2 regions of the Lactobacillus sp. ESL0261 genome follow, and region 1 is predicted to be linked to the other one. Evidence: riboswitches for the same ligand, from Rfam matches in the RefSeq annotation. Region 1 holds a riboswitch; the other holds the start of a gene.
The links. Region 1 has a riboswitch for FMN ahead of ribD (bifunctional diaminohydroxyphosphoribosylaminopyrimidine deaminase/5-amino-6-(5-phosphoribosylamino)uracil reductase RibD). Riboswitches for the same ligand answer to the same signal wherever they lie in the genome.

Region 1 (12,381 bases):
ATGCTGGATCAAGTCAATGGTGGCAAAACAGCACTGATTTCTTCGGTCAACACAGTTGTAGGTCAGGGAAAAGATGATACTTTTAAATCCAGCTTAACCACTCCTGAATCACTTGATTTGTTCCGTGATATGCGAACGGCTGTGGACAATGGTATGACGCATATGGTTATGGAAGTTTCAAGTCAGGCATATAAGAAAAACAGGGTGTTTGGACTAACTTATGACTTAGGCTTTTTCTTAAACATTTCACCCGATCATATTGGACCTAATGAGCATCCTAACTTTGCTGATTATTTACACTGCAAACTGCAGTTATTGGTTAATGCGCGCAAGTGTATTATTAACGCTCAGACTGACCATTTTGACGAAGTTTATGCTGCTGCCACGACTACTACTGATCCAGACAGTATCTACTTGTTTGCTGACGAAAAATTTAGCAATCCGAACCTAAAACAGACAATTGATTTTCGGTTTGCAACCGAAAAACTTGATATGGCTCAGACTAAATTTCAGGTATTATGTGTCAGTGACAAAGCAAAGCAGCTTAAAATAGCTGGTGATTACCAGTTAAAGATGCTGGGTGACTTTAATGAATCAAACGGTACGGCTGCAGTAATTGGAGCCGGACTGGCCGGAATGGATCATGACGATGCTGCTAAAGGAATTAGTCAAGTAACAGTTCCTGGACGGATGCAGACAGAAGTGACCAAAGACCATGGTGTAGTGGTTGTAGATTATGCACATAACGAAGCTTCCATGATGGCACTTATGGGCTTTATGCAACGTGAATTTAATAATCCAAAAATCATTGTTGTTGTAGGTGCGCCTGGTGATAAAGGAGTGTCCCGTCGACCTGGCTTTAGTCACAGTTTAAATGTATATGCGGATAAAGCTTTTTTAACTACTGATGACCCTGGATTTGAAGATCCAAAAGAAATTGCACAGGAAATTGATGCCGGCATTGATCATTCTAAAGTTGATGTGACAATAGAACTTGACCGTAAAAAGGCCATATATGATGCTATCAGTATGTCAAATAAAGGAGATATTGTTCTAATCTGTGGTAAAGGTGAGGACGGTTTTCAAAAAGTGCGCGGTGTGGATACTCCTTATCCCTCTGATATTACAGTTGCACAAGAAGCAATTGATGAACTTGAAGGACAAAAAGAGCACTTTAGAAGTTAGAAAAGCAGGTATAATGAAACATTTTTTTAGTATTATTGGCGGTATGGGTACGATCGCAACGGAGAGCTTTGTTCGCATGATTAATCACCGCATCAAAATTACTAATGATCAGGACTATTTAAATTATATTTTGGTTAACGATGCCCAAGTTCCTGATCGCACGGCTTATATCAAAGATCACAACCAACCCAATTTTTTCACTGCTTTGCGTGAGGATGTGCTCCAGCAAGCACAACTAAAGCCTGATTTTTTTGTAATGCCATGTAACACAGCTCATTATTGTTATGATGACTTGGCCAAACTGACAGACATACCTTTTTTGCATATGATGCGCATTGCTGTTCATAAGTTTATAACCGATTATCCACGAGAGAAAAAAATTGGTTTAATTGCCACCGAAGGATCAATTTACGATCATTTGTATGAAGATGAGATTAAAGAAGTAGGGCGTGAGGTTGAAATTGGAGGATCTGAGATCCAGCCAATGGTTACTGAACTGATTTATTCAAATATCAAGGAAAAAGGTGTGGTTAATGGCGAACTTTACCACCACATATTGCAAACAATGCATGATCAATATGGGTGCAATGTGATTTTACTTGGCTGTACTGAATTGTCGCTGGCTCAGGAAAAAGCTCCAGATCATCCTTATAATGTTATCGATCCACAGGTAATCTTGGCTGACGTAGCAATTGAACTGGAACTGAAAATACGTGCGGGAATGGATCCAAGAACAGCTATAGAGAAATATATGTATTAATAAAACGTAAGTTTTACATATTAAATTAAAATAGACTAGTAATCAATTTGATTGTTAGTCTATTTATTTTGCCAAAAAAAGTTGACAATGTTATCACTAAGTAGTAGTGTATTATAAAAGTAATACAGTTAAAAATAGGAGGGCTAAGATGCTATATCTTTTGTATATATTTATTAGCATACTGATAATTGTCACTACTAATTTAGCAGTGACAACAATTTTGAGTATCAGAGACGCTTATTGCAATCATCTTAAAGATCATTCGTCATTTGGCACTGCCTTTAAAAAATATTTTGGTAAAAACAATAATATTCCTCTCCATTTGTCTGATTGGAAGTTTTAAGGAATAATTTATTTAAGTTTGAGCTTATCATGTATTTAATTATATAAAACAATAAATTGCTATTGCCGATAGGGCATAACTATATTATACTAAAAACAGTTGAATACGGTTTCTTCGGGGCAGGGTGTAATTCCTTACCGACGGTGACAATTAATGATTGAAGTCCGTGACCCGCGTTTTGCGGTGGAACTAGTGCAAGTCTAGTACCGACAGTTAAAGTCTGGATGGGAGAAGAACAAACAAGATTAAGCAGAAAACTCGCGTCGTTATTAAACTTCGCTGAAATCTTATTTGATGAATAAAAAAATAAGCCTCGTTGATTTTATCAACGAGGTTTTTTAATGCTTAGGAAGTGAAATAGTGCAGGATAGAGATTATATGCAAATGGCAGTCCAAGAAGCTTTAAAAGCCCAGGGAATGACTTGGACAAACCCATTAGTTGGTGCAGTTTTGGTTAAAGATGATCAGGTTTTAGCAACTGGCTACCACCATCAATTTGGTAAAGAACATGCGGAAGTAAATACACTGTCGCACTTAGCCGATCCTAAACAAGCGCAAGGAGCAACTCTATATGTTACCTTGGAGCCTTGCAGTCATTATGGTAAACAACCACCTTGTTGCAAAAAAGTAGCCGAAGCCGGAATCAAAAAAGTGGTTATCGGTCAGGTTGATCCTCATCAAATTGTAGCAGGCAAAGGCATTAAATATCTTAAAAATCATGGGGTGCAGACTGAGGTTATTGGTGGCACTGAAAGTTTAAATGTTGCGTATAACTTTTTTTATCAGCAAAAAAGACCGTTTGTAACGCTTAAATATGCAATGTCCATTGATGGCAAAATTAATGCTGCAGACAAAAGAAGAACAATGTTGACTGGGGATGCGGCTCAAGTAGATGTACAAAAATTGCGGTTGCAAAATCAAGCTATTTTAATTGGCGCAAACACATTACGCATCGACAATCCGCTGTTAACTGTCAGAATAAAAAACTTACCACATCCTCCTATTAGGATTGTGTTAACTAAGGATGCCAATCAGCTGGATTTTACTAGCCAATTATTTAAAGCTCGCGGTCAAATTTGGCTACTGAGTGAAACAAACTTAACTCAAAATGTTGGAGAAAATGTGTGCTGTTATACTGCTAGCAAATGGACACCCCAAAAGGTAATCCGGCTTTTGGCTGAACATGAAATTCAATCGTTGTTAGTTGAAGGTGGAAGCAATGTACAGGCTCAATTTGTGGCAGCAGGTTTGGCGGACGAGATAGTAACGTACGTAGCCCCAATAGTTTTAGGCGGCACCGGTTTACCAGCTGTGTTTGGTCAGCCTGCAGCAACCAAAAGTGACTATCAACTTTTGGATGTTAAGAGATTCAATCAAGATATCAGAATACGCGTGAGGAGAAAAGAATGTTTACAGGAATAATTCAGGCAACAGGCACCATTACTCGTTTAGAAATTAACGCGCAACATGCCAGATTGGGCATCTGTGCTTCTGCATTAACGCCAGCAGATTTGCCATTAGGAGCAAGTATTGCCGTGAACGGCATTTGTTTAACCATTACTGACTGGAGCGAAGAAGACTTTGCAGTTGATGTAATGCCAGAAACAATGAGAAGAACTAATCTAGGCAAGTTGCAAAAAGGAAGCTTGGTAAATTTGGAGCCCTCACTAGAGCTAAACGGCAAACTTGATGGACATATTGTTGCAGGACACATTGATACAACAGCCGAGCTGGTAAAACGAGTTGAAAACGAAAATTCTATTGAATTGGAATTTCAAGTACCACATAATTATGATCCCTTTATTGTTGAAAAAGGATCAATTGCTATTGATGGTATTAGTCTAACAGTCACGATGGCAGAGAATAATCATTTTGGAGTAAGTTTAATTCCTTATACTATCCAAAATACTACGCTTGCACATTATCAGGTCGGTGATAAAGCAAATATTGAAGTGGATATGATTGGTCGCTACGCAGTTAAGCAGATTCAGGCTTGGGAAAAAGAATTTTGATGGAGAAAAAAATGACAGAACAATTGAATGAAAAAATGCAAAAAGTATTACAGCATATGTTAAAAGGTGGATTAGTTATTGTCGCTGATTCGCCTCAACGTGAGTCTGAAGGGGATATGATTGGCTTAGCAGAGAAGGTTACACCGCAAGCGGTTAATATGATGATTACTAAGGCTCGTGGATTATTATGCGTACCAATGAGCAAAGCGTATGCCGACCGTCTGCAATTGAAACCAATTGAAACTGGCTCGAACGATACTTTTGGCACGGCTTTTACTCTTAGTGTTGACTCCACTGAAACTACTACGGGAATTTCAGCTTTTGACCGTGCGAAAACAATTAAAAAGTTAGCTGATCCTAATAGTCAATGGGCCGATTTTTATCATCCTGGACATGTTTTTCCGCTGGTAGCTAAAGAAGGTGGCGTGCTGGAGAGGACTGGTCATACGGAAGCAGCCTTAGATTTGGCAAGACTAGCTGGCGTTGCTCCTGTTGGCTTTATCTGCGAATGCATTAAAAAAGACGGAACGATGGCTAGACGTAAAGACTTGAAAGCTTTAGCGGAAGGACTAGGCATTCCTTATTTGACCATTGAAGAGTTAATTGAATACCGTAAAAACCAGGAAAGCAAAGATTTGGGGATTGAATCTTTTACTAAGGTTGATTTTCCTACCAAGTACGGTCACTTCCAGCTTGAAGGGTTTAGAGATACCAAGCACCCTGAAAAGCAACCGACTTTGTTAATCAGTAAGGGTGAAGTTAAAAAAGGTGAGCCGCTTTTGTTGCGGCTTCACAGTGAATGTTTGACTGGGGATGTTTTTGGCTCTAAACGCTGTGATTGCGGCGCTCAATTGGCTGAAGCATTAACTAAAATTGAAGAAAATGGTTCAGGAGCGGTTTTATACTTGCGTCAAGAAGGTCGGGGAATTGGCCTTGAGAATAAATTACGTGCTTATAAGCTGCAAGATGAGGGTATGAATACAGTAGAAGCTAATCAACATCTTGGCTTGCCGGTTGATGCTCGCCGCTACAATGTTGCTGCTGAAATTTTAAGACAAAAAGGCGTTAGTGAGGTTAATTTGATGACCAATAATCCTGACAAAGTGGCACAATTAGAAAACTATGGTATTAAAGTTGCGAAACGAATACCAGTTGAAGTGGGCATGACTGAAGAAAATAAAAAATATTTAGCGACTAAAAAACATGAAATGAATCATATTTTAAATGAGGTGGATTAATTATGAAAGAAATTAACGGAAACATTGCTCAAGGACAAAATAAAAAGATTGGGATTGTTGTTGCTCAGTTTAATGGTGTGGTAACCGATCGACTCCTTTCTGGAGCTGTATCACAATTAAAAAAATCGGGCGTGAAAGATGAAAATATTGTGATTGTGAGAGTACCTGGAGCATTCGAAATTGCCCGCACAGTCAACTGCTTGGCAAAGAGTGGCAAAGTCGATGGCATCATTGCATTAGGAGCAGTAATTCGTGGCGAAACAGCTCACTTTACCTACGTTTGTGAAGGCACTACCTCACAGTTAGCAGCAGCATCAGCAAATGGCACAGTGCCAGTGATGTTTGGCGTGCTAATGACTGATACGGTTGCACAAGCAACTGATCGTGCCGGTGGTAAATCGGGCAATAAAGGTGCAGAATGCGCCACGGATGTGCTAGAGGTTTTAAATATAGAAGAGCAAATTAAACAATTATAATTGCTACATTTAACCACTGTTCATAATGACTAGAAAACAAGTCGCTTCTACTATCAGAAACGACTTGTTTTATTTTTTAATTAATGATTATGTTATTATCAATTATATATTATATAAAAACTATTAATGTTATTTTATATCTTGAATTTTATTGCGATATTTTAATTTATTTATCATTATTTTAGTAAAAATAATTTAAAATAATCTTGCTTTGTTATTATTTAATATATATAATAAAGATGTAATAATATACATACTTTTTTCGGATAGACAAAATAGTTGAATTTATGTTAGGAGGTAAGAATGAATAAAGGATTAGATCACAATAAGCGGACTGGAGCACTGCTTTTTAGCAGTTTAACGGCAGCTGCACTAGGTTTGATGAGTTTGAATACTAATGTGGTAAAGGCTGATAGCAATTCAGGAACACAAGACACTGCACAAAGCTTTAATAAGAATGATAATGATAGTCGTGTTGAAACTCGAGTAGCAAACAATACTGTATCTCAAGCAAATAATCAGGTCGTTACTACTAATAATGCGAATACCACAGCACCAGAAGGAAATGCTAATGGTACTACAGATGATGCAGATGAAAATCAAAATGGAACTGTAAACTCACCGCAAGGTACAAATACAGAATCAGATTCTCAAACTTCTGCTGGTAATGATCAACCAGAAACAGACATTACTAAGAATGAAAATAAAATTAGTACAAAAACTACAAAAGAAGGTAAGTGGGGTAATGCTAAGTTAAGTTACGATAGTGATACTAACGTATTAACTGTGAGTGGTAGTACAGATAAGGAAAACCCAACCATTATAGATAAAAATGCTGGTATGTTAGCTCTATTTTTCAGTCCAACTGGACGAGGCCCTGAGGTGGCGAAGGTTAAAAAGGTAATCTTTGTCGGTCATTTTAAAATTGTTGGCGAGGTCAGGTCAATTTTTATGAGGCTTAGTGGCCTAACTGCTATTGAAGGCTTACAAAACGTTGATACTTCGGAAGCGACCACCATGTATTGCTGGTTTTACCAATGTAATAGTCTTGAAAGCGTAGATCTATCTCAGTTTGATACTTCGCAAGTTACAAGCATGGAATCTATGTTTGATGGCTGTAAAAATCTTAAAGAATTAGATTTGCAGAATTTTAATACTGCGAAAGTTACAAATATGACATGTATGTTTGCAGGGTGTGAGAGTCTTAAAAAATTAAATGTTACCAAGTTTGACACCTCTAATGTCACAGATATGTCATATATGTTTAATCACTGTGCAAGTTTGACTACCATTGATGTACATAATTTTGACACTAAAAATGTTGAAAATATGAAAGCAATGTTTAGTATGTATTATTATGGCGCCAGTGATACGAGTATAGTATTCGGTTGGGATTCCAGCCTTGTCTCACTTGATCTTTCTAACTTTAATACTAGTAAAGTTACGGATATGTCATTTATGTTCATGAAATGTACAAAGCTAAAAGATTTAAACATTTCTAGCTTTGACACCTCTCAAGTTACAACTATGAATAGTATGTTTCAAGGATGTAATAAGTTAACATCTTTAGATCTTAGCAACTTTAAAACCGCAAATGTTACGGACATGTACGGCATGTTTCGAGATACGAATAGTTTAATCAGTTTGAACGTGTCAAGTTTTGATACAACAAATGTAACTAACATGGGGGAAATGTTCTATCTCTACGCTGATACTTACCATGGCGAGAAGTATCCTGAACTTTCGAACTTACGGACTCTAGATATCAGCAATTTTAGAATTAGCGAAAAAACTAAATGTGGCTATATGTTAAATGGTCAAGTAGGATTGCTAGTTTTGAAATTAGGAGACAATGTCAAAAACTTTTCACAAATGGGTCTTAATACGCCAGGAATTTGGCTAAATGTCGGTCCTGGAAGAGAAATACAGCATCCTGAGGGCAAAGATCAATGGCCATCAGATGAATTGATGAAAAATTGGAATGGTAAAAAAGAAACATATGTGCGCCAAGCTACAATAACAGCACACTATCAAGATGAAGAGGGCAAGACGCTTGCGCCTGATGAGTCTTTCACTGGTACATATGGCACTAATTACGATTTTAAAAAAGATATTCCAGGATATACTTTAATAGCCACGCGGGGAAAGGTGTCAGGAACCATTGGAAAAGAACTGGATGACGTTATATTTGTCTACAAAAAGAAGGATTCAGACAATTCAGGCTCAAACGGTCATGGAACAAACTCAGGGATAAATGATAATAATACTATAGCAAGGGTTGAAGTTCATTATGAAGATGAAAACGGTAATCAAATCGCTCCTAATGTTATTTTAAGCGGTAATGTTGGTGACGGCTATCAAACTGAAACAAAAGCTATTTCCGGTTATACGTTAAAGACTAGACCTAATAACGCCACAGGTTTCTTTACCAGCCAGCCTCAGGACGTGGTTTACGTTTACACGAAGAATGATCAAAGTGCTAAGGAACCAGGAAAAGAACCAGGACAGGAACCAAGCGACAATGACAATAGTCATAATTCTAGCGGTAATGCAAAGCCGAATAAGAATAAGAAGGGAACACATAAGACTAATAAAAAGGCAACTAAAGAAAAGAAGTCTACCAGTAAACCAAATGAAGGTCGTAGACAACCAGGTAAGTCCACTGGAGCAAGTAAAAAGACCAGAACTCTGGCTCAGACAGGTTCAGATTGGAAATCTCAAGTAGGTATGCTTCTCTCAGGTGCTTCAGCATTAGTTTTGAGTCTTTTAGGTGTGGGGATTAAACGCAAAAGAAAAGAATAATAACTTTTTAAAGCATACTAATTTAAAAAGTTAACTTAAATCAATCACTTCTATTATGAGAAATGGTTGATTTTTTTGACCAATTTTTAATTGATCATTTCTAAGCGGTATCGTTGCACATTATTGCCTAAAAGGCTAAAAACCAGTAAAAGGGAAATTCCAGCAGCAAGTAAAGTAAGAGCTGGCTGGTGGCAAGCATTGGCAATTGCGGATACTGCGACAGTAAAAAAGATATTCAATAGAGCACTCCCCAACTGCAAGAAACTTGATTGGGAAGACTGGACCTCTTTACCGGTTCTTTTAATTCTGGTTTTATTGCACCAATTAGCGATTGGTAAAGTTTCGCCATATATCAGTACAGTAATAACGCTCATAGTAACGATTGTTTGCTTTAAAAAGAAAATTCCTAAAGCCAGCGTGGTAATAAATACTAAAGTACTGAGCAGCCAAAATGTATTATCAAAGCGAATAAGAATAGCACCTAAGAAAAGACCGCTGACTACTGCAACTAGTAGCCAGTAAACGTGACTGTAGTTAGGATCAATTGCTTTCCAGAAATAGATCATCAACCCGTTAAATACTGATTGGAGGGCACTGGTAAAGATGGCAACAATAATTGAGGCGCGTAAGCCTTTGCTAGCAGTTATGTTGTGCCAAACTGTCATGAGGTGGGTTAAGGTTTTAAAACTATTTTGGTTTTTAGTAAAGTGACTTTGGCGTAAAGCAATAGAGAGAAAGATATTTATAAAAAAACCGTAGCTTGCTACTAAGAGAAAATACAAATAGTTGCGGGTAGTAAAAATTAAAACTGCCATCGCTGCCACACTGGCAATATTACCAATAAGTCCGGCAATGGAATTAAGGTTAATAGTTGACTCCAGTGCATTATCAGTCAGAAGTGACTTTAAATTCCCAGTGAAAGATAACCCTTCTACTAAGCTAAACATTGTTATACAAAGGTCAACCAGAATGTATAAGGGTACAAAGTATTTTTGCGGGAAAGTAAAAGGGAGTAATAAAAATAAACTCAGTAAAATATACATCCAGATAAGCATGCGTCGCTTATCAGTGTTGTCAAGCTTGGAACCAATAAATAAAACGCTCAAAATAAGTGCTAACGAACTGATACTCGAAATTAAGCCGTTAATAACGATATTATCTGAATATTCACGGATAATTAGTGAACCACCAATTCCAACTAAGATGCTGCTAAAATTAGTCAAAAAATTGATTAGTGGTAATAATATTTGGTTACGGCTGAGAAAGTTATTATTGTCCAATTTTGCCACGCTTTCGTTTTGTATAATGAGAAGCGTAACATATAGGAACTTAGCTGACAGCAAAAGTAACATAAAAGGCCGTTTCTTTTACTTGAAACGGCCTTTTTCAATATGCAAAATTAAATTGTATTTAAAATTGACTTTCAAAAGGGATAAAAAGACCATTTCCGTTAAGGAAATGGCTTTTTTATATATTTTTTAATGTTTGAATTTGTTTTTTAAAATCTCCTTTAAAAATGTAAGAACCTGAAACTGCAATATCAAGTCCTGCTTTTTTTAGTTCGTTAATATTTTGCCTGCTAATGCTGCCATCAGCTTCAATTTGATAATGATAATGATTAATTTGTCTCAAATCATCCAATTCTTTAACCTTGTTAACAGTGTTGGGAATAAATTTAGCACCACTTGTTCCAGGATCAACTGACATGACCATCACTTGATCAACAAAATCGAGAACAGGAGTTATGGCATTGACAGGGGTACCAGGATTAATAATAACTTCGCTTTTTTTGCCTGCATGTTTAATTAATGATAGAGCACGATGAATATGCTGTGTTGATTCTACATGTATGCCAATTACTTTTGTAGTTTTACAACAATAGTGGTTAATTAATTTCTCTGGGTTATTTACCATCATATGAATATCGAGTGGGACTGAAGAGTAATCACTTATTTCCTTAACCAGATTTTCGCCAAAATCAATTTCAGAAACAAAAGTACCATCCATTACATCAATATGAAAATAATCAGCTCCTCCTTTTTCTAATAAAGTTAATGTTTTTGCTAAATTGATTTTTGGGCCACTATGTAAAGATACGGCTATTTCGACCATTTTATCTCCTCCTTAATATAATTTATAACTAGCGTTTTCTTTTATTGCAAAATGGTTTTTGCCCAGTGAGAGTGAAAGTTATGCTTTTTTATTTTCACCTTAAGGTGCAAAATTGCTTTTTCCTTTCTTAAATAAAGCGCTTAATATTGTGACGTAAAGAAAGGCGGATGAAGGAATGTTCTTCGATAAAAGAATAATCAAGCTAGATGTTGATGCACGTGATAGCACAGAAATAATTACCAAAATGGCTAAGGCACTGAGAGAAAGGGATGTAATTAAAGATAGTTATTTGGAACATGTTTTAAAACGGGAAACCGACTTTCCAACTGGGTTAGAACTTGAAGAGGGATTTGGAGTGGCAATTCCGCACACGGATTCGGCATATGTCAATACTTCACAGATAGCTCTAGCAACTTTAAAAACCCCCGTTCAATTTAAAAGCATGGTAAATAAATCTGTCAATGTCAAAGTAAACATTGTCTTTATGATTGCAATGAGCAAGCCGCATGAACAGGCACAGTTATTAAGCAATTTAATGACTTTTTGCCAAAATAAAACGGCTATTAAAGAGCTAATGTCAGCATCTGATATTGATCAAGCAGATCAAATATTGAAGAAATACGGATTGAATTAAAGGAGTGGTAAAAATGTTTGTACAAGCCATACATTGGTTCTTAGACTTAGGCTCAACAGTTGGTATACCAATTATTATCATTATTTTGGGTCTCATTGTGGGTTTAAAACCATCTAAAGCACTGATATCTGGGTTGACCTTAAGTGCTGGTTTTATTGGAATGAATATGGTAGTCAACATGATGGCTACTAACTTGCAGCCTGCAATTAAATTGATGGTTGCAAGATATCATTTATCATTAAGTATTATGGATGTTGGTTGTGGAGTTGGAGGACCACTTGCCTTTTCCAGTTCCTTAGGTGTTTTAGCAATTCCGCTAACTATTTTAATAAATCTGGTTTTAGTATGGATTGGTTTAACGAGAACACTGAATGTTGATATTTGGAATTTGTGGCAACCAACATTTATTGGTTTGCTGGTATGGGCAGTTTCAGGTAATTATATATATGGCATAATTGCTTTAGCTGGTGGTTTTCTACTGGAACTATTGTTAGCAGACTTGATGCAGCCAATTACGGAAAAGTTTTTCAACTTGCCTGGTATTGCTGTAACTCATACAATGGCTCTTTCAGCCACGATTTTAGCTGTACCATTAAACTGGTTATTTGATAAAATTCCAGGATTTAATAAGTTAGACGCAAGTCCAGAAAGAATTCAAAAACGATTTGGTGTTTTAGGTGATCCATTAGTTATTGGCTTTATTGTAGGAGTTGGTATCGGTTTACTAGCAGGCTTTGATGTTTCAGGTATTTTGCAACTTGGAGTTGAAATGGGTGCAACATTGAAGATCATGCCAAAGATGATTTCAATGTTTATGGA
Region 2 (12,381 bases), on a different contig from region 1:
CATCTTGACAAATTCATCACGGATTCTTTCGACAGAAATTTTGGACAGTAATTGATGTAAATCACTTACTGCTTCTTTAGTTTCAGATTCAAGGTCAAAATTAAGCTGGCTCATGAAGCGTACCGCTCTCATCATACGCAAAGCATCTTCATGAAATCTTTTCATGGGATCTCCTACGGCTTTAATAAGATGTTTTTGCAAATCCCCCAAGCCATTGAAAAGATCAATTATTTCCCCTGTTCTGTTCATTGCCAATGCATTGATGGTAAAATCACGTCTTTTTAAATCTTCAGCTAGATTTTGTACAAAAGTGACATGATCCGGTCGGCGAAAGTCTTGATAACCCGATTCTGTTCTAAATGTGGTAATTTCATAACTAGCGCCATCATTTAAAACAGTAACAGTACCATGTTTAATTCCTGTATCAATAGTTTTTGGAAAAATTCTTTTTACTTCTGCGGGATATGCACTGGTAGCAATATCTATGTCGTGAATCGGTCTTTTTAAAATCAAATCGCGAATCGATCCTCCTACAAAATATGCTTCATAACCAGCTTGCTCTAACTGCTTGAGCACGGGAAAAGCGGCTGTAAAAATTGGTGGTAAATTGTTTATTTTTATCATTATTATCTCAACTCATTTATCTGTGTTTTTATTTTTAATTTATGGTAATTTTAAAGTATCAATTTATATAAAGAAAGTTTTATTATCATGAAAAAGATTAACAAAAGAATTATTTTTGAACTTATAATGATCATGACTGGCTGTGGGATTTATGGCTTCAGCCTTGACGTGATCTCCGCACCAAATAGGCTTACAGATGGTGGCATTAGTGGCATTACTTTGCTTTTGAGACACTTCTGGGGCGTTAACATGGGTTTATCGTCTTTGCTATTAAATATTCCTTTGATAATTCTTGGATATCGTTTTATGGGTAAAAGACTTTTAGCCTATACTATCTGGGGAACTCTTTGGCTGTCATTTTTCTTGTGGTTCTGGCGCTTAACCCCTATTATATATCAATTGAACTTAGAACACGACCTCTTCCTATCTGCAATACTTGCTGGAACCCTTTCTGGTATAGGCTTGGGTTTAGTTTTTCGGTATAATGGCACTTCTGGTGGCACAGATATTATTGCCCGCATTATGCAAATGAAGTATGGCATGTCTTCTGGCAAAGTTTTATTGTTCTGCGATACGATTATTTTATTATCATCCTTATCATATTTAGACCTCAAGCATATTATGTATACTTTAGTAGCAGCATTTATTCTTTCTAAAGTTATGGATGCCGTCCAGCAAGGAGCCTATTCTGCACGTGGTCTGCTTATTATCTCTGATAATTATCAACAAATTGCTAAAATGATAGATTTGAAATTAGATCGTGGTTTTACTTATCTTGAAGCTCGCGGTGGTTATAAAAAAACCAAACGACCTGTAATCTATCTTGTTGTTTCACCAAGAGAAATTCCATTAGTAAAAGAACTGATTGCTGCAGAAGATCCTCATGCTTTTGTTAGCGTCATTGAAGTCCATGAAGTCTTAGGAGAGGGTTTTACTTATAAACAAAAAAGCCATCACCTTCTGATTAGAAAATGATTCTTCACATCAAGCTAATTTGGTGGGAACTGATAAAAACAACGGGCTAATAAATCTAAAATGATTTATTAGCCCGTTAAACTTATAAATAATAAAAATGAAGCATAAAAACTTTCTTTTTCATCAAAGTACATATTGTTTTAATCATTATAACAATTCATCATTCAATTCCTGCATCTCAGTATCCTCAGGTTCGAGTTTCAAATAAGAGTTTAATAATTCTTTGACGATATCTTTTGAGTTTGGCTCAGTATTGAAGAAACGAATCATTTGTTTTAAAAAAGCACTGTTATTTTTAAATTCAGGATAAGCCAGTAAAAATTCACTTTTGGCTTTTGCGCTCTGATCTAAATTTTGGTAAGAAAGAGCTAAATTCCAATGAGCTTGAGCTTCCAGATCTTCATCGTCAACTTTGGCAAAAAGTGCAATATTTTCATCATTTTTATTTTCCTTAACATAAAGATTAGACAATTGTATGCGTAAATCTAAACTTTCAGGAATATTTTTAATACCTTTTTTTAGCAAGTTTTCAGCAGTATCCAATTCGTTCAATTTAACTGCTGCTTGTGCACCCTTTTTGTATAAAACTGGATCTAGTTCATTGTAGGCAAGACCGGCCTGAGCAGAACGTAATTCCTGCTCATTATTGTTCTTGTGCTCGTATGCTGTAGTTAGCAAGCGGTACGCATTTACATAATCGGGACTCTGATCAATTACCTCATTTAAGTATTTAATTGCCTGATCGTCTTTGTTCAATGCTAACATGACTAATGCAGCCTGATATTTACTATCAATGTCAAGAATATCATTGCCATTTTTGGCAATAACTTCGCCGGCCTCTTCATACCGTCCTAATTTTGCAAGGGTTTGAAAAAGACGATCGTTTAAATTTACTTCACTAAAAGTTTTATGTCGTTTTATCAAATCTTGATATCTGTTAAGAGCCTGTTCGTAGTTACCACTGAGATAATCGAGTTCAGCCAAACCGAACTTTACAACATCCTCATCTGGGGCAATTTTTTCTGCCTCTAGCAGTTTTTTATAGGCTGTTTCAATCAAACCATTTGTTTGATAATAATCAGCTTGAACTAATAAGCTGTCAAGATAAGAGGAAGAATCAGGAGCAATATTATAAAGCAAAGTAAGACCATCTTCATCTTTACCGTCATTTAATAAAATCTCTGCTAAATATATTTTGAAAATGTCCTCTCGGGGAAAACGAGCAATTAAACTGCGATATATTTCTTTTGCCAGATCTGAAAAACCCAATCCTACTAAATTTTCTGCCAATGAGGCTAAGATTTCAGGTTTATCCTTTTCTAAAGCTTTTTCTAATAATATTTTTTCTTGAGAAAAATCCTGCTGCTCAATTACATCAAGAAGCTTTTCAGAGTAGCTCATTCTCATTCCTCCATTACTAACTATCTATATTACCCAACTTAATCAGTTTAAATGATAACACACAAAAAGATGATGGCGAATTAGCCACCATCTTTTTAGATAAAACTATTAAGCTATTTAACAGCTTCTTTAAGAGCCTTACCGGGTCTAAATGCTGGTACAACACTTGCTGGAATTTGAATTTCTTTGCCAGTTTGTGGATTACGTCCTTTACGGGCTGCACGCTTACGCACTTCAAAAGTTCCAAAACCAATTAATTGTACTTTCTTACCTTTAGAAAGGTCATCTTGGATAGAACTAAAAATTGCATCAACTGCTGCAGCTGCATCTTTTTTAGTTAATTTTGTCTTTGATGCAACTTCAGTGACTAATTCTGCCTTATTTGCCATTGGGAAATCACCTCCTGATACTTGAATCTTATTTTAAGATTCCTAATTAATTCCTCAATTGAGAAACAAGGAATAAATGATTATTTAAATCACTATTTCCTTGATTTCAAAATAGCACAAAACCCCTGATACAACAAGCAATTTAAACTAAAAATGTGATTTTTATGCATTTGGTAGATACAAACTATTTTCTTTTTCGTGCAATTATCTTAATGGGGGTTCCATCAAAATCAAAATTTTCACGTAGCTGATTGATCAAGAAGCGTTGATAAGAAAAGTGCATTAATTCAGGATCATTTACGAAAACTACAAATGTCGGCGGATTAGTAGATACTTGGGTCATATAATAAACTCGTAATCTCTTTCCTTTAATCATTGGTGTTGGAACCAATTTGCTTGCTTCTAATAATAAATCGTTTAATACACTGGACTTAATTCTTTGTTGTTGATTTCGAAAAACTTTTTGTACTAGCTTCGGAATCTTTTCTATATTTTGACCAGTTTTAGCAGAAATAAATAATATTGGAGCATAGTCAAGATACTGAAATTCAGTTCGTATAGTTTGTTCAAAGTCCTTGCCGCTATTACTGGTTTTCCTTGGTAAATCCCATTTATTGACTAAAATAATGATGCCTCGTCCAGCATCATGAGCATATCCTGCAACATGTTTATCCTGTTCCCTAATGCCTGTACTTGCATCAAGTACCAAACATACAACATTAGAATGCTCAATGGCACCCATTGCTCTCATTACAGAATATTTTTCAGTTTTTTCGTAAACTTTTCCTCTACGCCTTATGCCAGCTGTATCTACAATTCTGAATTTTGTGCCATCCTGCGTTTTAAATGGAGTATCGACTGCATCTCGGGTAGTTCCTTCCTCGTTATTAACGATCACTCTTTTTTCGCCTACTAGACGATTGACAATTGAGGATTTACCTACATTTGGTCGACCAATAACACTAAATGATATTTGCTCATTATTATTCAAGCTTATGTCTTTGGGCAAGCTGGCCACTATTTGATCCAGCAAATCTCCAATACCTGTACCATGCACACTCGAAATCGGAATCGGATCACCAAAACCTAAACTATAAAAGTCATAAATGTCCATACGCTGTTCAGGATTATCTGCTTTGTTAACCGCTAAAATCACCGGTTTTTTTGTTTGATAAAGCATCTGAGCTATCCGTTCATCTAGATTAGTAACATGATTTGTAACATTAGTTAAAAATACGATGACGTCGGCTTCTTCAATTGCTATTTCTGCCTGTGCTCTGATTTCTTCTTCAATATTACTATCTTCCCAGGTAATTCCACCAGTATCTATTAAATCAAATTTATGACCTAACCACTCAGCTGGAGCATAATTACGATCTCTGGTAACACCGGGTTTATCTTCCACTATTGCTAAACGTTGATTAATAATACGGTTGAAAAGCGTTGATTTACCAACATTAGGCTGTCCTACAATTGCAACTACAGGTAAAACCATTTTTCAGCCTCCTTTTACAAATAAAAAAACCGACTCTAAAGTCGGCTTTTTTATTAAATTTAATGACGATCCTTTAATTGATCACCAATGATGTCACCTAAAGCAAAGCCACTGTCATCATTATTCATATACTTCTTGTTAACTGAATTGTGATTGTAAGAATTATGTGAGCGATTTCCTTCGCCATCAGAGTTCTTAGGTTCAGCAGCTTTCATAGAAAGTGAAATGCGACGTTCATTAGGGTCAATATTTAAAACTTTTACTTTAACTTTTTGACCAACTTTTAAAACATCACTAGGCTTGTCTACGTGTTTATATGATATTTCTGAAACATGAACTAAACCTTGAATACCATCAGCAACTTCAACAAAAGCTCCGAAGTTAGTTAAAGACTTAACTTCACCTTCAAATACATCGCCTTCGTGTAAGTCAGCTGTAGCTTGTTCGAATGGAGAAGGTTCAGTTTGCTTAATGGAAAGGGAGATGCGATGTCTATCATCATCAATACCAATTACTTTAACTTTTACATCTTGACCTGCCTTTAAAACATCACTTGGCTTGTCAACATGCTTATATGAAATCTCGGAGATATGAACTAATCCGTCCACACCACCTACATCAACAAAAGCACCAAAGTTAGTCAGACGAGAAACCTTACCTTCAACAACGTCACCCACAACTAATTGTGATGCAACATTATCAAAAGCTTCTTCACGTTCTTCTTCAATTAAGTCTTTGTGAGAAAGGATTAAACGGTTCTTACTTGGATCAATCTCTGTAATCTTGAGTTTCATCGTTTTACCAATAAATGGCTTAAGGTCTGAAACATAACGATTTGAAATCAATGAAGCAGGTAGAAATCCTCTTGTACCCACATCAACTAATAAACCGCCACGAACTGAAGAAGTGACTGTACCTTCAATTGTCTTGCCTTCTTCAAAGTCTTTTTGCAATTCATCGTAAGCTTCTCTTTCCTTTAAGCGGGTAACTGAGAAGAAGAATTCTCCGTTTTCTTTGTCACCGCCAGCTTTTCTCAAAACCAAAGCTTTGAGCTTATCTCCAGGCTTAACTGCTTCACGTAGGTCAACGTTGCGATCCGAAGTGTATTCACGACGAGGAATTACACCTTCAATACCGGCATTTTCAACACCAACATCGATTTGACCTTCTTCAACGTCTAATACTTCAACATCTACAATATCTCCGACCTCAACTCCTTGCATTTGCTTTAATGCATCTAAAAATTGATTACTGTTTTCTGACATTATTTACCTCCCAATATCATACTCTAATTTTAAATGAAAGTTTGATATTTTTCTACTGTTTTATACCCTTTTTTTATAGTTTTTTTTGACTTTTTTTAATTTCTGATAAAATTGCATTTACCACTTGATCAACACTCATAGAAGTAGTGTCTATTTCAATAGCATCTTGTGCCTTTTTTAATGGTGAAATTTTTCGGTGTGAGTCCTTATAATCTCTTTCTGAAATATCGTGCTCAATTTCTTCAAGAGACTGATTAGTTTTAATCCCTCTTTCTTTAAAATCTAGCATTCTTCTTTCAGCGCGAGAATGAACTGAAGCAACCAAAAATATCTTTACTGCAGCGTTGGGCAAAACCGTAGTTCCAATATCACGTCCATCCATCACAACGTCCATTTTGCCGGCCATTTGCCTTTGCAGACTGACCATTTTTTCCCTGATTCCGGCTAATGCCGAAACTTGAGAAACATTGGCAGAAATATCAGGAGTACGTATTGCCTGAGTAATATCTTTATTACCAGCATATATTTTTTGCTGACTATTTTTAAATTTAAATTCAATTTTTTCATGATCAATGGCAGTTAAAATACCTTTTTCATTGCCGTAATCAATGTTATTTTCTCGTGCAATCCAAGTCGAAGCCCGATACATTGCCCCCGTATCAATATATGTAAAATTAAGCTTATGGGCGATAATTTTTGCTACAGTACTTTTTCCAGCTGAAGCTGGACCATCAATTGCTATTTGCATTCCAATAAAAAAGGGACTTAAGTCCCTGTCCTTTCTAAATTATCTAATTCGTAAAGTTTGTCCTGTATCCACCTGGCTATTGGGATCAAGTTGATTCAACTCTGCCAATTGGCCAACTGAAATGTTAAAATGGCGGGCAATACTAGTCAAGGAATCCCCTTCTTGTACGACATATTGTTTAATCACAACATGTTTCTTTTTAGGCTTTTTTGGAGTTTTTTTAGATGATTTTGTCTTTGTTTTAGCCTTGGCTTTGGTTTCTTTACTTTTTACAGGCTGAACCGTAGCCTTTTTATTAGTATCTTTTTTCTTAGTATTTTCTTTTCTGGCAGCTTTACGTACTTCAACTGCTTTTTCGTTTGAACCATTGTTTGATGCCAAATTATGAACCACAGGAACAAGACCGATAAGAATAACTACAATCAGAATTATCAAAGCAATCCAGCCTTTTGATACGGAAGAATAAGTTTCTACTCTCGACTTTTTTGGACGCTTATAATGCTGATATGGTTCTTTTGAGTTATTATTCATCTGAAAAACCTCCTTACCTAACCTGTTTAATTTTAGCATATTTAACATTTAAGTGGACAAAAAAATCGGTCATTTACTAGACCGATTTACAATATTTTTAAGATTTAATTTCTAAGATTAAAATTTTTCCTTACAAAAGGTTTGAAAGTTCTCAGAACAGTTTCAAATAGTAAATAAACTACGACGCCATTGATTGTTCCTTTTAACAAGTTAAATGGAACTATAATGCCAAAAATATATGCACTCATTGATGGAATGTGTAGCAGTTTACCCAAGTAAACCTTTTCAGTAAAAGAAAGTAAACCAGAATATCCATGTATTGTCGGCAAATTAGGTACAGTAGTTACTGCATAAAAAGGCGTTAAAACCAATGCATTCAGTACAGAAAGTACAAATGCCATAGCTATAATACCGAGAATAATACCTAAAATTGGTTTTAAATATTTTTTAGAAAAATTTTTCTCATCCTTGCTAATATTCTTTGTTAAATAATAAAATGGCAAAGCAAAAGATATTGAAGCTAAAAAAGCTGCTGACTGTCCTACCAAACTAGGTAAAGCAAAACCTTTATAAATTAAATTAATCAGCATTCTGACAAATGCAATAAAAATACCAGGTCCTGGTCCGAATAAAAATGTCCCAATTGTGATTACGACATCCGAGAAGTCAAACTTTAAAAAACTAGTTATCGGCAACGGTATTTCCAAAAGCATTAACACATAGGCAATTGTACCAATTAAAGTATAAGCCAAAATATTAACTAAATTGTTTCTGCTTTTCTTTTGCAAAATTCTTACCTCCAAAAAAACTCGGTCTGTTGCTCCTAGCAACAGACCGAGTAAAAGTAAGCTTAAGATCTTGGCTTTTAGTTTAGTCTGTCTTCTTTCATCTAGACTCTAACTATCGGTATCTCAATAGATTCCACCACTTGCGTGGGTCGTGGACTTACACCACCGGTCGGGACTTTCACCCTGCCATGAAGACAACAAACTTATTTATCAAATTTCACATACTATACTAATCTACGTTTTTTAATCTGTCAACTTCTTCATGAGACAATTCTCGGTACGTTCCTGAAATAAGAGAGTCAAGTGTAAGAAAAGCGTATTTCTCGCGTGCTAATTTTTTCTCCTGGTGGTGAACTGCCTTGAACATTCTTTTTACTTGATGATATTGACCTTCATGAATTGTCAATTGCACTATTTGATTGTCCTTTTTACGATCAGTCCTAATAACCTTAACTTTTGCAGGAGCACAGCGATGACGATCAATTTTAACTCCATGCTTCAGCTGACTGATTTCATCAGGCGTCAAAATGCCAGAAATCTTGGCAACATAAACCTTGGCTACATTGTTTCGCGGATGCATCAATAAATTGGCCAGTTCACCATCATTAGTCATTAAAAGTAATCCAGAAGTATCATAGTCTAGTCTGCCGATTGGATATAGTCGATAAGGCAAATCTTTAAAATAATCGACAACTGTTTTTCTCCCCTTATCATCATTTGCAGTTGAGACCACTCCTCTAGGCTTGTAAAAGAGATAAGTATGCAAACTTTCTCTTTCAATGGGCTCACCATCAACCGTAATATTACTAAAAGTATCCACTTTAGTACCCAGTTTAGTTACTACATTGCCATCAACAGTGACTCGACCTTCAGAAATCATTTTTTCAGCCTTGCGCCTGGAAGCAATTCCTGCCTCAGCAATTACCTTTTGCAACCGTTCTAAAACCATTATTTTGCTCCTTTTTGAGTTTTTGCAATATTTTTATCAGCTTGTCCTTTAGCTGCAAACAAATCTATTTCACCTTCACTATTAATGCTATCATCTTCGAAATCTTCTATTAATGGTAAATCAGCCAAACTTTGGTACCCAAAGTATTGCAAAAAATACTCACTTGTTACATATAAATTAGGATGACCCGGCGCATCTTTTTTTCCATTAATTTTAACTAATCCACGCCAGATTAAAGTTTGCAGAGCCCCAGATGAATTTACGCCTCTGATGTCATCTATCTCTACACGTGTAATTGGTTGCCGATAAGCAATAATAGATAGTATTTCCAATGCCGATTGACTTAAGCTCTTTGATAAATCTTTTTGAAAAAAATTTTCGATTGTTTTACTAACTTCTGGTCTAGTTGTCAATTTGTAAACATCATTAAGATGTTGGATTTGTAATCCTGAATCAGGATTTTTTTGTAATTTTTCTCGTAAATTTTTGCTTATTTCTCGCAATGCAGGTTTGCCAACCTGCAAAAGTTCGCATAAGTTGCTGCTTTCAATGCCATTATCGCCGGCAACATATAATAACGCTTCTAACTGCGCCATTTTACTTATCATTACTACCAACTCTTTCCAAGTTCAGGTCACCAAACATCCTCTTTTGTTTTACCCGAATTTTCTGTTTTTTACAAAGTTCAAGCAGTGCAAGGAACATACCAATAACATCAGATAAAGTTTTCATTTTTTGACAACAGGCAAAAAAACTTAACCGCTTGTTTCGTGCCAATTCCTCTTGCAAGAAAGTACTCATTTCTTTGACGGAAGTTTCCTTTACTTCAACTGAAACAATATCAGGCTGTCTGATTTTCAGTCTTTGTAAAATAATAATAAAAGTATTAGCTAATTCAGTAGAAGTAATTTGTCCTTTTGGCAAAGGCTGAATTTTTTTGCTTTCTGGAGCACTTTCCTCTTTAGCAGCAGTAATTGGGACTTCCTCATTGCGCTTTTTGAAGTATGCTGAAACTTTTTTAAAAACCGAGTAAGTAATAAGCTGCTGTACTAATTCATCTCTTGGATCCTCTTGTTCATCATTTTCTTCAGTAAAATCATTTTGCGGAAGAAGAGATTGAGACTTAATTCGCAAAAGCATCGATGACATAACAAAATATTCTCCTGCAATTTTCAAATTAAGTTTTTGCATTTGGTGCAAATAAGCTAGATATTGGCTTGTAATCTGAGCTATTGGAATGTCATAAATATCAATTTTTTGCACTTTTATTAAATGCAATAGCAGATCCAAAGGGCCTTCAAAGTTAGGCAGTTCAAGGGTAAGGTTATCACTCATTTTTCTGTATCCTTTTTTAGATACTTAATTAAATAAATATATTCAGGAACAGCCGTAATAACTTTGCTGGGATTATTTTGTGCCAACTCTTGAACGGCTCTAGCTTCGTACTTAACTTTACGATAATCAGGAGCAAAAGAAATATAACGAATGATTACAAAATGTTTACTTGATTGTGTACCTACCACCCCTATAAAATTAGGAGCCTTGGAACGATAGAGATATAAGCAAAACTCGGCACTACTTTTATTTAATTGAATTTCATCCTTGAGATTAGCCAGATTTTTAAAATCAGATAGATAAGATAATAAGCCCATAGCTACCTTTTCTTTATCATTTTTACATTCAATTAGCATTTAACCACCTTATGTTCGAGGATGCGTTTTTTCGTAAACTTGTAAAATATGTTTTTGGGACAAATTTGTATAAATTTGAGTTGTACTAATATCTGAATGTCCCAAAATTTCTTGGACAACACGTAAATCTGCCCCATTTTCCAATAAATGTGTTGCAAAAGTATGTCTTAAAGTATGTGGAGTAACATTTTTTTGAATACCAGCCATTTTACAATAATGCTTAATAATTTGCCAAACGGCTTGTCTTGTTAAAGAGCCTCCCCTGCTATTAAGAAAAATAAAATCAGTGTTTTTGCCAATTTTTAATATTAATGGATCACGAACTTTTTCCTTATAGCTGTCTATCCAACTTAAAGCTACTTCGCTAATTGGAATTAATCGCTCTTTTGATCCCTTGCCAAAAACTTTGACCAGTTTCAGTTCTTCATGCAAATCAGTAAACTTGAGATTAATTAATTCGCTTACTCTAATCCCAGTTGCATACAAAGTTTCAAGTAAGGCTCTATCACGCAAACCCAACTGCTTTTTAGTATCAGGTTGTTCAAGCAAATTATTAACTTCATTAACTGTCAAAGCGACTGGCAAAGTACGACGCTTTTTAGGTGAATCTATTTCAAGCATTGGATTGAGCTTTTGAATATTCTGTCTTACCAGCCACTGGTAGAACTTACGCAAACTAGTAATTAAGCGGCTAATAGAACTTGTGGCCTTTTTTTGATCGCGTTGTTCTGCCAAAAAAGCATCGATGTCAACAGCTTGAGTAGGCCAGGAAGTTAAATTTTCCTTTTGTAGAAAACTTATAAATGAAGTTAGATCCTGTCTGTATGCTGTAATTGTGTTATTACTCAGGCCACGTTCAACCTGACTATATCTTAAATAATCTTCAACTTGTTCTGATAAATTAGTCATTTTGGGCATCTTCTGGATCTTTTAATAATGAGATGGAACCAGCATCTTTGTCTTCTTTTATGTATTTAGCTTTAAGTAAGTGTCCTAAAGCTCTCTTAAAGGCCGATTTAGAAATACCAAAATAATTTTTAATCTCCTGTGCGTCAGATTTATCGTAAAAAGGCAAAGTCTTATCTTTCTTCCTGCGCAAACTCATTAAAATCATTTGTGCATCATCATCAATTTCTTCAAAAGCTCGTGGCAGAGTACTCAAATTCAAGCGACCATATTGGCTGATACCAATCACCCTGCCTCTGAATTGCTCCCCCAAACGCAAGGGACGTGCCATTTGTGATGGATGAACGAAACCTAAATAATACTCTTTGGTGATTATAAATGCACCTACTTCACGGGCAGAATATACAGTACCAAAAATATCTTTATTCTTCATGTCATTGGGAAAATGAGCTGCCAACTGTTCAAAAATATTCTCATCCGCCAGTTTTGCCCAAATACGATTTTTTTCATCTGTTTCAAGGTGAACCAAAACCTGATCTTCAGGTTGGGGCCAACGCTCTTTGTCATAAGGCAAGTCGTCCATTGAAATTACAACATCTTTATCTGGCAAGCCAATATC

Region 2: another riboswitch for FMN. It lies ahead of F5ESL0261_RS04880 (ECF transporter S component); the one in region 1 lies ahead of ribD (bifunctional diaminohydroxyphosphoribosylaminopyrimidine deaminase/5-amino-6-(5-phosphoribosylamino)uracil reductase RibD).

Annotation. Positions count from the first base shown of each region.
Region 1 is NZ_REHN01000002.1:190,822-203,202, forward strand. Features, by position in the region: gene F5ESL0261_RS01365 (UDP-N-acetylmuramoyl-L-alanyl-D-glutamate--2,6-diaminopimelate ligase) at 1-1,185, shown strand, start outside; gene F5ESL0261_RS01370 (aspartate/glutamate racemase family protein) at 1,199-1,945, shown strand; gene F5ESL0261_RS01375 (hypothetical protein) at 2,094-2,288, shown strand; FMN riboswitch at 2,395-2,528, shown strand; gene ribD (bifunctional diaminohydroxyphosphoribosylaminopyrimidine deaminase/5-amino-6-(5-phosphoribosylamino)uracil reductase RibD) at 2,649-3,710, shown strand; gene F5ESL0261_RS01385 (riboflavin synthase) at 3,695-4,300, shown strand; gene ribA (GTP cyclohydrolase II) at 4,312-5,538, shown strand; gene ribH (6,7-dimethyl-8-ribityllumazine synthase) at 5,541-6,014, shown strand; gene F5ESL0261_RS01400 (BspA family leucine-rich repeat surface protein) at 6,318-8,816, shown strand; gene F5ESL0261_RS01405 (hypothetical protein) at 8,903-10,096, opposite strand; gene rpe (ribulose-phosphate 3-epimerase) at 10,284-10,928, opposite strand; gene F5ESL0261_RS01415 (PTS sugar transporter subunit IIA) at 11,104-11,562, shown strand; gene F5ESL0261_RS01420 (PTS galactitol transporter subunit IIC) at 11,576-12,381, shown strand, end outside.
Region 2 is NZ_REHN01000006.1:306,886-319,266, reverse strand. Features, by position in the region: gene F5ESL0261_RS04920 (CCA tRNA nucleotidyltransferase) at 1-624, opposite strand, end outside; gene F5ESL0261_RS04915 (YitT family protein) at 712-1,599, shown strand; gene F5ESL0261_RS04910 (tetratricopeptide repeat protein) at 1,747-3,000, opposite strand; gene F5ESL0261_RS04905 (HU family DNA-binding protein) at 3,114-3,389, opposite strand; gene der (ribosome biogenesis GTPase Der) at 3,574-4,884, opposite strand; gene rpsA (30S ribosomal protein S1) at 4,944-6,149, opposite strand; gene cmk ((d)CMP kinase) at 6,223-6,897, opposite strand; gene F5ESL0261_RS04885 (LysM domain-containing protein) at 6,937-7,428, opposite strand; gene F5ESL0261_RS04880 (ECF transporter S component) at 7,533-8,219, opposite strand; FMN riboswitch at 8,302-8,416, opposite strand; gene F5ESL0261_RS04875 (pseudouridine synthase) at 8,446-9,165, opposite strand; gene scpB (SMC-Scp complex subunit ScpB) at 9,165-9,773, opposite strand; gene F5ESL0261_RS04865 (ScpA family protein) at 9,763-10,500, opposite strand; gene F5ESL0261_RS04860 (reductase) at 10,497-10,856, opposite strand; gene xerD (site-specific tyrosine recombinase XerD) at 10,866-11,765, opposite strand; gene F5ESL0261_RS04850 (S1 RNA-binding domain-containing protein) at 11,758-12,381, opposite strand, start outside.